3 regions of the Brevibacillus agri genome follow, and region 2 is predicted to be linked to each of the others. Evidence: riboswitches for the same ligand, from Rfam matches in the RefSeq annotation. Region 2 holds a riboswitch; each other region holds the start of a gene.
The links. Region 2 has a riboswitch for thiamine pyrophosphate ahead of thiO (glycine oxidase ThiO). Riboswitches for the same ligand answer to the same signal wherever they lie in the genome.
Positions count from the first base shown of each region.

Region 1: another riboswitch for thiamine pyrophosphate. It lies ahead of thiS (sulfur carrier protein ThiS); the one in region 2 lies ahead of thiO (glycine oxidase ThiO).
Region 3: another riboswitch for thiamine pyrophosphate. It lies ahead of thiC (phosphomethylpyrimidine synthase ThiC); the one in region 2 lies ahead of thiO (glycine oxidase ThiO).

Region 1 covers NZ_CP026363.1:2,918,763-2,923,204, reverse strand. The annotation lists gene tenA (thiaminase II) at 1-495, opposite strand, end outside; gene BA6348_RS14700 (acetylornithine deacetylase) at 504-1,799, opposite strand; gene BA6348_RS14695 (thiazole synthase) at 1,792-2,562, opposite strand; gene thiS (sulfur carrier protein ThiS) at 2,568-2,771, opposite strand; TPP riboswitch at 2,982-3,092, opposite strand; gene kapB (kinase-associated lipoprotein KapB) at 3,134-3,517, opposite strand; gene BA6348_RS14680 (alanyl-tRNA editing protein) at 3,589-4,442, opposite strand, start outside.
Region 2 covers NZ_CP026363.1:4,943,803-4,948,244, reverse strand. The annotation lists gene BA6348_RS24290 (efflux RND transporter periplasmic adaptor subunit) at 1-344, opposite strand, end outside; partial or broken gene BA6348_RS24285 (glucose-6-phosphate isomerase) at 542-1,891, shown strand; gene BA6348_RS27890 (excisionase family DNA-binding protein) at 1,913-2,131, shown strand; TPP riboswitch at 2,211-2,326, shown strand; gene thiO (glycine oxidase ThiO) at 2,483-3,619, shown strand; gene BA6348_RS24275 (LSm family protein) at 3,700-4,442, shown strand, end outside.
Region 3 covers NZ_CP026363.1:2,569,841-2,574,282, forward strand. The annotation lists gene BA6348_RS26710 (hypothetical protein) at 46-216, opposite strand; gene thiC (phosphomethylpyrimidine synthase ThiC) at 238-1,989, opposite strand; TPP riboswitch at 2,141-2,251, opposite strand; gene BA6348_RS12890 (cation diffusion facilitator family transporter) at 2,505-3,386, shown strand; gene ku (non-homologous end joining protein Ku) at 3,528-4,442, opposite strand, start outside.

The DNA of each region.
Region 1 (4,442 bases), 2.0 Mb from region 2:
CATCCGCACCCACTCGCCGTACAGCTCGTGGTCCAGCGCCCCTTCTACCTGCGCCAGCCGCTTGCCGATCTCCCAGTAGCTCCACGTGCACGGTAAAAGCGCGCTGACCAGCTCTGCCAGCGAGCCTTGGTGCGCGACTCGCAGCATGTAGCTGGTGTAGCCCAGCATGACAAAGGACGGCTCGGTCGCTTCCAGCTCCTCGCGGGAAATGCCGAAGCGCGCCGCATACTGGCGGTGCAGCTCCATCTCCATGTTGAGCGTCGATTCCTGCAGGGCGGCGAACCGGGCGCTCGTCTCCAGATCGTAGGCCTTCACGCTGGCGAGCGCGAACATTTTGGCGTAATCGATCAGGTAGATGTAGTCTTGCTTCATGTAAAATTTGAACGACTCTACAGGCAACGTGCCGTCACCAAGGCCGGTTACAAATGGATGCTGGTGAACGCGCTCCCAGATCGGGGCGACGCTGCGTAACAAACGGTCTGTAAAGGTTGCCATGCTTTTTTTCACTCCTTCGCTTCCTTTGGCGTGTTGCACCAGTTCGCGATAAAACGGGCCATAATCTGGGCAAACCGGACAAGCTGGTCAGGATCAATCGACTCATCGACGGCATGGGCGTGCTTCAGCTCGCCCGGGCCGAACAGTACGGCGGGAATGCCTGCGTGCGCGAACCAGCCCGCATCTGTGACGGTAGGAGACATGTCCACCACAGGGGCCTCGCCCAGCTCGCTCTCATAGGCGGCTTGCAACTGCGCCAAAGCCGGATGCTCCGTGTCCAGCTCCAGGGACGGGAAAATTTCTCCGCGCTCCTCGATCATGGAGCGACCGCCCCAGCGAAACACAGGAGGATGGTCGCGCAGCCACAAATCGGCCGCCGCTGCGCGTCCGACATGGTCCTCGATCTCGCGAATGATCTGTTCGTATGATTCGTTCGGATAAAAGTGAACCGTAATCCAGAGCGCGCAGCGATCCGCAATAAACGCAGCATGGCGTCCTCCCTCGATCACGGCAGGGTTGATCGTATTGCTGCCAGCCGCAAAGCCGGGGTACGCCTTCATCACAGCCCAGTCGCGTTCCAGCTCCTGCAGCGCCGTAATGATTTTCGCCATTTTTTCAATCGCAGACGCGCCGCGCACGCCGCCTCCGGCATGGATCGTTCTCGCCCGCATCCCGTCGTGCAAGGTCGTCGGACTCTCAATCGTGATCCAGCCGGTAATCACGCCGCCCTGCCCTTGCATGTGCAGGTTGCTCGTGTCGACGACGATGGCGTAGTCCGCCTGGTAGCCGCGTTCGAGCGCGACCAGCGTCCCGGCTTCGCCCGCTTCCTCGCCGATTACCGATTGGAACAGCAAATCGCCTGCCAGCTCGACGCCGTGCTCGCGCAGCATCTGGATGGCGAACAGGCTCGCAGCCAGTCCACCTTTCATGTCTGCTACACCGCGTCCGTACAGCCGTCCGTCTGTGCCACGCGTCAAGGAAAACGGCGGATACGTCCAACTCGCATCGTCGCCCACTTCCGCAACGTCGATGTGCCCGTTGATAATCAAGCTGTTCGCCTGGGCAGAAGCGCTGCCCGGCAGTCGGCCGACGACGTTGTCGTCGCCGGGGTAGACGGTCCAGCGGTCGACCTCAAAGCCGATGGCCGCGAGCCGATGGGCGAGTACCGTTTGCGCCGCGTCGCTGTTTCGCGCTGGCGGACTTACAGTCGGATGGGAAACGAGCTCTGCCAGGAGGGCAAACAACTCTTCTTTGCGCCTGGCAATCGATTCTACCGCTTCTGTCAGTCGGTTCACGCTACTCAATCATCCCTTCGGTCGGACTGCTCGCCGACGCGTAGCGCTTTTTCGCAATCCGTCCCGCGAGGAAGCCTTTGCGCCCCGCTTCCACGCCGAGCTTCATCGCTTCGGCCATCAGCACCGGATTGTCCGCGAGCGCGACTGCCGTATTCAGCAGCACGCCGTCAGCGCCCAGCTCCATCGCTTTCGCGCAATCGGCTGGCGAACCGATGCCTGCATCCACAATAATCGGTACTTTCGCGTCCTCGATGATGAAGCGGAGGTTGTTTTCGTTCACGATGCCTTGTCCGGAGCCAATCGGGGACGCGCCCGGCATGACGGCATGCACGCCCACTTCCTGCAAACGCTTGGCGAGAATCGGATCGTCGTTGGTGTAGGTCAGCACGATGAAGCCTTCTTCGACCAGTATTTTCGACGCTTCCAGCGTGCCGATCGGGTCAGGCAGCAGCGTTTTCGGGTCGCCGATGACCTCCACCTTAATCATATCGCACAAGCCGGATGCTTTCGCCAGACGGGCGATACGCACCGCTTCCTCTGCCGTATAGGCTCCCGCTGTGTTCGGCAGCAGGGTGAATTTTTTCAGGTCGAGCTGTTCCAAAAAGTTCGGCTCTTGCGGATTTTCCAAATTGAGCCGGCGAATCGCAAACGTCAAAATTTCTGCTTCCGACACCTCGACTGCTTTTCCTTGCGTTTCCAAATCTGCGAATTTTCCGGTCCCGAGCAAGAGGCGGGAGCGAAACTCGTAAGGGCCAATTTTCCATGTATCCATGCTGGTCATCCTCCTCCGACAAAATGAACGATTTCGATGCGGTCTCCGTCTGCAATCGGCGTTTGTTCATACTGGGAGCGGTCGATGATCTTTCCGTTGCGCTCCACGACGACAATCTTCTCTTGCAGGGAATACGAAGCGAGCAAGGCGCGGACTGTGTTGATCTCAGCCGACAGCTCTGCTGTTTTTCCGTTCAGCACAACAACCATTGTATTCCTCCTTCTTGATGGCACCTGTCGAGGGACGAAAAAACGGCCTCCCTCGCTTGCCGGAAGTCACCCCAGTCAAACGGTGGAAGCCGTATATGTATCCCATCGGACAGATGGAAGAAAAAAACCATCCGCCGTGGGATGGTTGAGTTGATCTCATCATCTGGTAGCAGCATTCCGGCAAATACGCCGCAACTGCCGCACCGTGAAATCGATTCATATACCTCTTCCTCCGCTGGCATGACCCAGGTCAGGTTCAACGGTCAGTAACACGCTCGTTACAATCTCAGCCGACGATGCTCGGCCCCCGTTTGGTAGTAAACCTATGAAATTGTCGTACGTTCGAGTATTACAGTACCATTCTATTTCGTGTTTGTAAAGGTTTCCTTGTACATCGCTTCCAGTTCAACCAGGCAGCGCTCGGACCAGGCCGCCATTTTTTTCAGCTTCTCCATTTCCCGCTCCATCGCTTTGCGCACGGACTCCTTGTAGTCCGGCACTTCGCCGTTGTAGCGGATGACGGATGCGGCCGGGGTCATGAATTTTTCCTGGTAGGAGAGCGCTGGGCGCTGGTGGAACAGCGGCACATCCACCTCGTAGGACGTATGCAGGTCGCCCTGCTGCGGGTATTTCGTCACCGCCAGCACCTTGACCAACAGCTTCGTATCGTGAATTTCCAGCACTTCCGCGATATATTCTCCTGTCCGCTGCGTCACGCGAACTTTATCGCCGGGGTTCCAAAACATCGTCGTTTCCTCCTCGCATCATCCATCATGGTAGGGGCCAGGCGTGAACGGCCTTGCCCACAGCTAGTCCGTCAGGCCAGCGACTGGGCAAGCAGCTTGCGGGCGTGCGCCAACACTTCGTCCGCAGCAGGCGCTGGTTGACCGCCGCCCTGCGCCATCGCCGGATTGCCGCCGCCTTTTCCGGCAATCAACGGCAGCGTCTCCTTGATAAGCTGGTTGACGGCGACGTTCACGTCCTGCCCCCGCGCAAACACAAGCTGGGTCTTCTCGTCAGTCGCTGCGGCCAGCAAGCATACGACGTCCGGCGCCTCCGCGACTGCGAGCTGGGCGTACTGCTGCAGTTGCTGGATCGTTTTGTCCGGGAAAACTTGCGCGATGACACGCACAGTTCCCACTTGCTCTGCCACGCCAAGCTGCTTTCGGACTTCGCCTTCCAGCAGTTGCTTTTCGGCGTCGGCGAGCCTTGCTTTCAAGCTGTCCCGTTCGGCCAGTACGCGCTCTGCCTGCGCGATCAGCTCCGCCTCGCTGGTCGCAAACCGCTTCGCCAGCTCGCGCACAGCCGCCTGCTTGCGCGTGTAATCCCGCAAAGCCCGCAAGCCGCAGATGAACTCCAGCCGGATGTTTCCGCGATGGCGCTCCCAGCCGAGAATTTTAATCATGCCCACTTCGCCCGTGCGCGCAGGATGTGTGCCGCCGCACGGATTGTAGTCGTACTCGGGGATGATGACGACGCGGACATTTTCCGTGACCGTCGGCTGTTTTTTCAGCGGCAACGTAGCCAGCTCCTCGTCGTCGACAAACCGGGCGATGATCGGATGGTTTTCCAGCACGACCTGGTTGGCCCGCTGCTCGACTGCTTCCCACAAATCCGCTGTCAGCTCATCCAGGCGCACGTCGATCGTCACGCGTTCTTTTCCCAAATGAA
Region 2 (4,442 bases):
GCCAGATTGGCTTTGGCTACTTCCATTTGCGCTTCCAGATCAAGCAGTCTGCCGTCGACATCCGAGGTGTCGATTTTTGCGATGACCTGGCCTTTCTTGACCTTGTCGCCTTCCTTCACCACAAACTCGCGCAAGGTTCCGGTTACGTTGGCATACTGCTTTTGCTTGTCCTCTACCGTGACGATCCCCGAGGTCAAAATTTTGCTCTCCAGGACTGACTTGGTCGGAGCCCCGATGTTTACCGGCATGCCCATGGCTTGCTGAGAGCCCATCATGTTGATTCCGACGAAGCCCGCACCGAGCAGGACGACCACGGAACCGATGATCCACCACCGTTTTTTCATGTTCATTTCTCCTTGCTGTTAGGAACCGTATTATTTCTTTGCTCGGTGAAGTCTTACGCCAGGTCTGGAAAAAGGTAACACTTGTGGCGAATTGTTCACGATTTGCTCACATTTTGTGATGTTTTGACGGAAAGCAACTTTCTGGCTTTTGGCGTGATAAGATAAGAAAATAGATGACGTTCCTTGGGAGGGGAGCCATGAACCAAGCGATTCGATTTGATTACTCTAATGCACGCGCCTTTGTGAGACAGCATGAGTGGGAGCAGCTTGCCCCGGCGATCGGGCAGGCGCATGAGATGTTGCACAAAAGAACGGGTCCAGGCAGAGACTATCTCGGTTGGGTTGATTGGCCGCAGAGGTACGACCGCGCTGAATTTGAGCGGATTCGCCAGGCGGCGGCGCGTATCCAGGCTGATTCGGATGTGCTTTTGGTAATTGGAATCGGGGGTTCATATTTAGGGGCGAAAGCTGTACTGGACATTTTGGGCCACAGCTTTTACAATTTGCTGCCGAAGTCGAAGCGGCGTTTTCCGGAAATTTATTTTGTCGGGAACAATATCAGCCCGGTTTATATCTCTCATCTGATGGACGTGCTCGAAGGAAAAGACGTGTCCATCAATGTCATCTCGAAGTCGGGCACGACGACAGAGCCCGCGATCGCTTTTCGGCTGCTGCGCACCTGGCTGGAGAACAAGTACGGCCGCGAGCAGGCGAAGAAGCGCATCTATGTTACGACGGACAAAACGCGCGGCGCCTTAAAAAGACTCGCGGAGGACGAAGGGTACGAAAGCTTCGTCATTCCGGACGATATCGGCGGACGTTTTTCCGTCCTGACCGCAGTCGGACTGTTGCCAATCGCAGTGAGCGGGGCCGATCTGGACGCGCTGATGAAGGGCGCGCAAGACGCGAGCGAGCGCTACATGGTCATGGATTTGTACGAAAATCCGTGCTACCAGTATGCGGCGATTCGCAATGCGCTGTACCGCAAAGGTAAAACCGTGGAGCTTCTGGTCAGCTACGAGCCGCAGTTCCGCTTTTTCGCGGAGTGGTGGAAGCAGCTTTTCGGGGAGTCGGAAGGAAAAGACGGCAAAGGAATTTTTCCCGCGTCAGCCGAGTTTTCCACGGACCTGCACTCGTTGGGGCAGTACATACAGGACGGCATGCGGCAGTTGTTTGAAACGGTTGTTACGGTCAACAAGCCCGCCGTCGACGTGACCGTGCAGGAGGACCCGCTCGATGTGGACGGGTTGAACTTCCTGTCCGGCAAGCGGATGGGGTTTGTCAATAAAAAGGCTTTCGAGGGAACGGTACTGGCCCATGTAGATGGCGGCGTACCGAACCTGCTTGTGGAGATGCCAGAGGCGACAGCGTACCATCTCGGCGCCCTGATCTACTTTTTTGAAAAGGCGTGCGGGATCAGCGGCTATTTGCTAGGGGTCAACCCGTTCGATCAGCCCGGGGTGGAGGCGTACAAGGCCAACATGTTCGCCCTTCTGGGAAAACCTGGATTCGAGCAGCAGAAAGCGGAACTGGAGGCAAGATTGCGCGAGAACAAGACGTATTTGACTGTGGAGGAGACAGCGGCGTATTTGGAGCTTCCTGAAACGTTTATTTTGGAAAAAATTCATCAGGGCAAAATCCGCGCTCTCCACGACGGCAACGAGTACATCATCAACAAGGAGCAGTTCAATCACCATCTGGAGGAAATGCGCAAGCTTCGCGAGTTCGAGGAAGCGGCGCGTCACGAGACGGTTCCGGAAAGCTACGATGTGAAAGACGAGGATTAAGCTGAGGATGAAAGCGCAGACCATCTTGTCAGATCGCGCCCAAGAGGACTATACTTGGTGGGTGAACGAAAATAAAAGATCAAGCAACTCGGGGAGTCCTTCATGCGGGGCTGAGAGGATGGAAGCAACGACCGTCGACCCATTGCACCTGATCCGGATCATGCCGGCGCAGGGATACGGTTGCCGGCAAACAGCGCTTTTTTATTTGGTTACGATGCGTATGAAGCCCGCCTTTTCCTGCGAAGGAGAAGGTGGTTTTTTTCATTTTGTCGACTGCGCCAGGGGCTTTTGGCTACAACGGCGCTTTCGAACGGCCCCGAAGAGATTACAACAAGCGAGGAGAGAGAAAAATTGAGCGATTGTCTCGTAGTGGGTGGAGGAATTATCGGATTAAGTCTGGCTTATGAGTTGTCACGAAGAGGAAGGAGCGTCACGCTGGTCGAGCAGGGAGAATGGGGCGGACAGGCGTCTTCTGCGGCGGCGGGGATGCTCGCGCCGTTGAAGGAGTTTACGGCCCCAGGCCCGATGCTCGATCTGGGCATGACTTCGCTGGCCTATTACCCGCAGTGGGCGGCCGAGCTGGAAGAGTTTACCGGAGGAGACGTCCAGCTCAGCCTGGAAGGGCTGCTGACGGTCGCGCTCAACGATGACGAGCAGGCACAGCTTTTGGCGAAGTACCATTGGCAAAAAGAAGCGGGGCACAGCGTCCACCTTTTGACGGAGCGGCAGCAACTGGCTGAGGTGGAGCCGCTTTTGACCGAGCAGGCGCAGGCAGCCATCTACTCTCCGTACGAAGGGCATATCAACAACCGCATGCTGCTGCGCGCTCTGGTGACAGCATGCCGGCTGCAAGGCGTCGCGTTGCACGCAGGCTGTGTCGTGAGCGGCATCGCGGTAAAAGGCGGCCGGGTAGTCGGCGTGGAGAGTTCGCTTGGACCGCTGCGGGCGGAGCAAACGATCATCACGTCAGGCGCGTGGGCGGGCATCATGCTGGAAATGCTCGGCGTTTCGATTCCCGTTCGCCCGGTTCGCGGCCAGATCGCGGCGGTATCCTCCGCAGGCATCCCGCTTCGCACCGTCATTTTTGGCACCTCCGGCTACATCACGCCGAAGAAGGACGGGAAAATCGTCATCGGCGCGACAGAAGACGAAAGCGGCTTTCAGCGCGAAGTTACAATGGCGGGCTTGGCCAGCATCCTGAACGGAGTCATGCCGTACGTCCCGGCCTTGCACGGCGCTGCTTTTCTGGAGGCGTGGGGCGGACTGCGGCCAGCTACCGCAGATGGCAAGCCGCTGCTTGGTCCCGTGCCCGGCTGGGACGGGCTTTCGATTGCCGGAGGGCACTTCCGCAACGGCATCTTGCTGTCCCCGGCTACCGCGAAATGGATGGCCGACTACCTGGAAAAAGGCGAGACAGAGCGTCTGACGCCGTTTTTGCCATCCCGCTTTTTGGCAAAAACAGACGAAACGTCGAACAAAATGGGCTAGTCCGAACTGCAAACCCGGTACACCTCCCCATGGGCACCTGTATATGGTAATAAAGAAACACCAGAAGGGGAGGAGTTTCCATGCAGTCTGAAAAAAACCTGTACCAGGCTGACGTCCAGACGGTCAGTCTGATAAAGGATATGCGTGAAAATGTGCACAACATATGCAAAGAACACGTCGAGAAAAAGGTGCGCATTGAAGCGATTGACGGCCAGATTTTTGAAGGCGTGATCGTGGACTTTGACGATCAGAATGTATATGTGGAAGTGGACGATCCCGATGCAGAGGAAGACGACTACGAGTTCGAAGAGGTAGCCAGCCGCAAATCGCATGGAGACTGGGGCATGTACCCGGACTGGACTCCCTACGGCTATCCATATGGCGGATACCAGCCGTTTGGCGATGTCAGTCCGCTTGGCAGCAGCAGCCAGCCGAATCGGCCTCCTGCTGGTCAAGTCAGCCCTTACGCGGACGATTGCTATCCATACGCTCCGATCAGCCCATTCGGCAGCCCGAACCAGCCGTATGGGCAGGTAAGTCCGTTCGGCAGCCCGAATCAGCCGTTTGGGCAGGTAAGCCCGTTCGGCAGTCCGGGTCAACCGTATGGGCAGGTAAGTCCGTTCGGCAGCCCGAATCAGCCGTTTGGGCAGGTAAGCCCGTTCGGCAGTCCGGGCCAGCCATATGGGCAAGTAAGTCCGTTTGGCAGTCCGAGCTTTCCGTACGGCCAGGTGAGTCCGTTTGGAGAGGGCGCTCCTTTCGTCAGCCCTTATTCCGGCTTCAATCCGTACATGGCGCCGTTCCCACCGTTCCCGCCCTACCCGCC
Region 3 (4,442 bases), 2.4 Mb from region 2:
AGCCATTGGCGCAGCCAACTTTCCTAGGTGTGGCAGGGAAGCTGTCTAATAATAGAGGCTTTCCGTTTGCAAGCATTTGGCACAGGTGCGGGCGAGGGGGGTCTCGACGAACTCATGCGCGCACGCTTTTTGCAAATGGGCCAGTTGGCGCTTCAGACGTTCAAGGTCAACCTCCAGGCGCGCGATCTCTTTTCGCAATTGCAACACATCATTCAATCGTCTGCCACCTCCGGGCGCTTATTTGTACAGTTGACTTCCTTGCTCGCGAAATTCGCGGGCTTTTTCTTGCAGGCCCGCTGCGATGGCGGCAGGCTCGATCCGCTCCTGCTCCTGGGCCTGGTGGCGGATGTCGTGCGAGATTTTCATGCTGCAAAATTTCGGGCCGCACATCGAGCAAAAATGCGCGGACTTCGCTGCTTCGGCAGGCAGCGTCTCATCGTGGTATTCGCGGGCGCGCTCGGGGTCGAGAGACAGGTTGAACTGGTCGTTCCAGCGAAACTCGAAGCGGGCTTTGGACAAAGCGTCGTCGCGCTGTTTTGCTCGCGGGTGGCCTTTGGCCAAATCCGCTGCATGAGCGGCGATTTTATAGGCGATGAGACCGTTGCGCACGTCTTCCTTGTTCGGCAGGCCGAGATGCTCCTTGGGCGTGACGTAGCAGAGCATCGCGGTGCCAAACCAGCCGATCATCGCGGCGCCGATCGCCGAGGTGATGTGGTCGTAGCCGGGCGCGATGTCTGTCGTCAACGGCCCGAGCGTATAAAAAGGCGCCTCGTGGCAAATCGCTAGTTGTTTGTCCATGTTTTCGCGAATGAGGTGCATCGGGACGTGGCCGGGTCCTTCAATCATCACCTGCACGTCGTGCTTCCAGGCGATTTTCGTCAGCTCGCCGAGTGTCTCTAGTTCGGCAAACTGGGCCTCGTCATTCGCATCTGCAATCGAGCCGGGGCGCAAGCCGTCTCCAAGTGACACGCTGATGTCATACGCCTTGAGAATCTCGCAAATCTCTTCGAAATGCGTGTACAAAAAGTTTTCCTCGTGATGGGCGAGACACCACGCAGCCAGAATGGAGCCGCCGCGCGAGACGATTCCGGTCACGCGCTTCGCGGTCAGCGGAATGTAGCGGAGCAGGACGCCGGCGTGAATGGTGAAATAATCGACGCCTTGCTCTGCCTGTTCAATCAGCGTGTCCCGGTAGACTTCCCAGGTCAAATCCTCCGCTTTGCCGTTCACTTTTTCAAGCGCCTGGTAAATCGGTACGGTTCCGACAGGCACCGGGCTGTTGCGGATGATCCACTCGCGCGTCGTGTGGATGTGCTTTCCGGTCGACAAGTCCATGATCGTGTCCGCGCCCCAGCGCACCGACCAGATCATTTTTTCGACTTCTTCTTCCATTGAGGAGCTGACGGCAGAAGTGCCGATGTTGGCGTTGACCTTGACGTGAAAATTCCGGCCGATAATCATCGGCTCCGCTTCCGGATGATTGATATTGGCGGGAATGATCGCGCGGCCTGCCGCCACCTCAGCCCGGACGAACTCCGGCGTGACGCCTTCGCGGATGGCGATGTACTCCATCTCCGGCGTGATGATGTGACGGCGGGCGTAGTGAAGCTGGGTGACCGTCTTGCCTGGCTTCGCCCGTCTCGGCTGATAGCCTTCGCGCGGGAAAGCGGGCATCTTCCCTGCGCTGTCGGCGTTGCGGATTCCGTCGTCCACAGGCTTTGGCTCGCGGCCGGCATAGCTCTCCGTATCGTCGCGCTCCTCGATCCAGCGCTGGCGCACGAGCGGCAGCCCTTTGTTGATGTCGGCGACATAACCTTCGGCCGTGTATTCGCCGCTTGTGTCGTACACGCGCAACGGCGGGTTTGGTGTGGTGCCGTACAGCCCCTCGGTAGGCGATAGCGCAATTTCGCGCATCGGCACGCGAATGTCGGGGCGGCTGCCTACCTCGTATACTTTGCGGCTTCCGGGAAAAGATGAAATGGATGACATAAAAAAACCTCCTTGGCTTGGTTGCACGAAAGAGCGAACCTTGTAGGGAGGCGAAAGAGGCCCGTCGCGAAAAAACGCCACATGGGAACATGCGACGCCAGACGCGAGAGTAGAGAAGAGACGGGTATCCGAAAAAAAGATACGCGTCGCTAATCTGTCATATGGACATTCCTCCGCTGGCATTACCCAGTTCAGGTTCAACGGTCGATGGCACAGTACCATCCTCTCAGCCTGGTGATTTCCAAGCTCCCGTGCTTGTTTTTGGTTGTCGTTGCAAGATTAGGATACCGGAGAACAGCCGTGCTTGGCAAGAAAAAGTTTCCAACAAAAATTGCCACAGGGCAACACATTTTCCCCCCCTCTATACTCATGAATCGGACTAAAACTGTTTCTGTAGACCCACACGAATTGCGTCTGGTACGATGAAATTCGAAAAAACGAGAAACTGCTTTTATACGTTCTGTTCTAAGGCTTTGGGCGAATAGGGCGATTGAGATTTTTTGAGGTGATGGAGTGTGAATGTATATTCGGATCTGAAGCAAGGAGAGCGGGGTGCGTGGGTCAGCATTATCGCCTATATTTTCTGCTCGGCGTTAAAAATAGGGGTTGCGGTGCTGACAGGCTCGGCAGCGTTAATGGCGGACGGGCTGAACAACTCGACGGACGTGGTGGCGTCGATTGCCGTGCTGATCGGGCTGCGCATTGCCCGCAAGCCGCCGGATCGCGACCATCCGTACGGCCATTTTCGCGCGGAGACGATCTCTGCCCTGGTCGCGTCGTTCATCATGCTGTTTGTCGGGCTGGAGGTCATTACCGGAGCGATTCCGACGCTGTTTGATACAAACCACACTGCTCCCGACTTGTTGGCAGGCTGGACGGCGCTGGCGACTGCGGTCATTATGCTCGGGGTCTATCGGTACAATCACCAACTCGCCGTGAAAACGAACAGCCAGGCGTTGCTCGCGGCCGCTGCCGACAACCGCTCGGATGCCTTCGTCAGCATCGGGACGTTTGTCGGAGTGGCGGGCGCGCAGTTCCAACTGCATTGGCTCGACCCGCTGGCAGCGCTCGTGGTCGGGGTGATTATCCTGAAGACGGCGTGGGATATTTTCCGGGAGGCGACGCATCGCTTAACAGATGGCTTCGATGAGGGGCAACTGGAGGAGCTGAAGGAGACGATCTTCTCCATTTCCGGGGTGAAAGCGATCAGCGACATCAAGGCGCGTTATCACGGCAGCAGCGTGCTCGTTGACGTCGTGATCCACGTCGATCCGCAGTTGAACGTAGTAGAAAGCCACACCATCACCGAAAATATCGAAGAACGGATGAAACGTGTGCACAAAATCAATACGGTTCACATTCATATCGAACCGGAACAACAGCTCGCAAAAAGATAAGCAAAAAACCTGTCCGCAAATGGGGCAGGTTTTTTTGCGCAGACGTTATCCGGTAAGGCTAAGGCGTCGCCAATGGCTGCGCGCAAGCCAAGTGTTCTGCTTATGGCTTCGCACCGCACCACCAACTGTTCCAACGCCGCTTTACACAGGAGTGGCTTTTTTGCGGCGAAGCGTTTTCGTTGTCGAGGTCGGACCGGGACTCGGTTTCCCCACCGCTTCTTTGGCAGGGGAGGTTGTCTTGTCCGCTTTCTCCGCAGAAGCGGCCCGTTTGCGCCCTGCTTTCGGCTTCGCGGCTGCCGGGGCAGGCTCCGGCGCAAGCTCCGGCGCAAGCTTCACGGGACTGCCCGTAGTGCCTGCTGTCGAGGCCAGGCTTTCCTTCAAAGCTTGCATCAGGTCGATCACATTCGTGCGCGCAACCGTCGGAGCGGTGGCGATCTCCTGGCCCTCCAGCTTTTTCTCGATCATTTTTTGCAACTCGACGCGGTATTCGTCGGTGTACTTGGCGGGATCGAACGGAACGGTCATGTTGCCGATCAGCTCTGTCGCCATTTTCAGTTCGTTTTCCGCGAGCGGGACAGTAGCCTCCGGCAAGGCGGGCACTTGACTGACCGGGCGCACCTCGTCCGGGTAAAAAATCGTTTCCAGCATGATGCAATGCTCGTACAGCCGAATGACGGCGAGACTTTGCCGATTGCGCATCGTCACCTGGGCGACGGCGATCTTTCCGGTCTGCTCCATGGCGGCGCGCAGCAGCGCATACGCCTTTTCTCCCGTATCTTGCGGAGACAGGAAGTAGCTTTTGTCAAAGTAAACCGGGTCGATCTCCGACAAGTCCACGAAGTCGAGAATTTCAATGGCGCGGCGCGTCTCGGGCGTGATCGCCTCCAGGTCTTCGTCGTTAATCATGACAAAATGGCCTTTTTCGTACTCGTACCCGCGGACGATTTCGCTCGGTTCCACTTCCCGCTGGCAATGCGGGCACATTTTGGCGTATTTGATCGGGGTGTTGCATTCCTTGTGCAGTTGGCGAAAGCGAATGTCCCGTTCCTCTGTTGC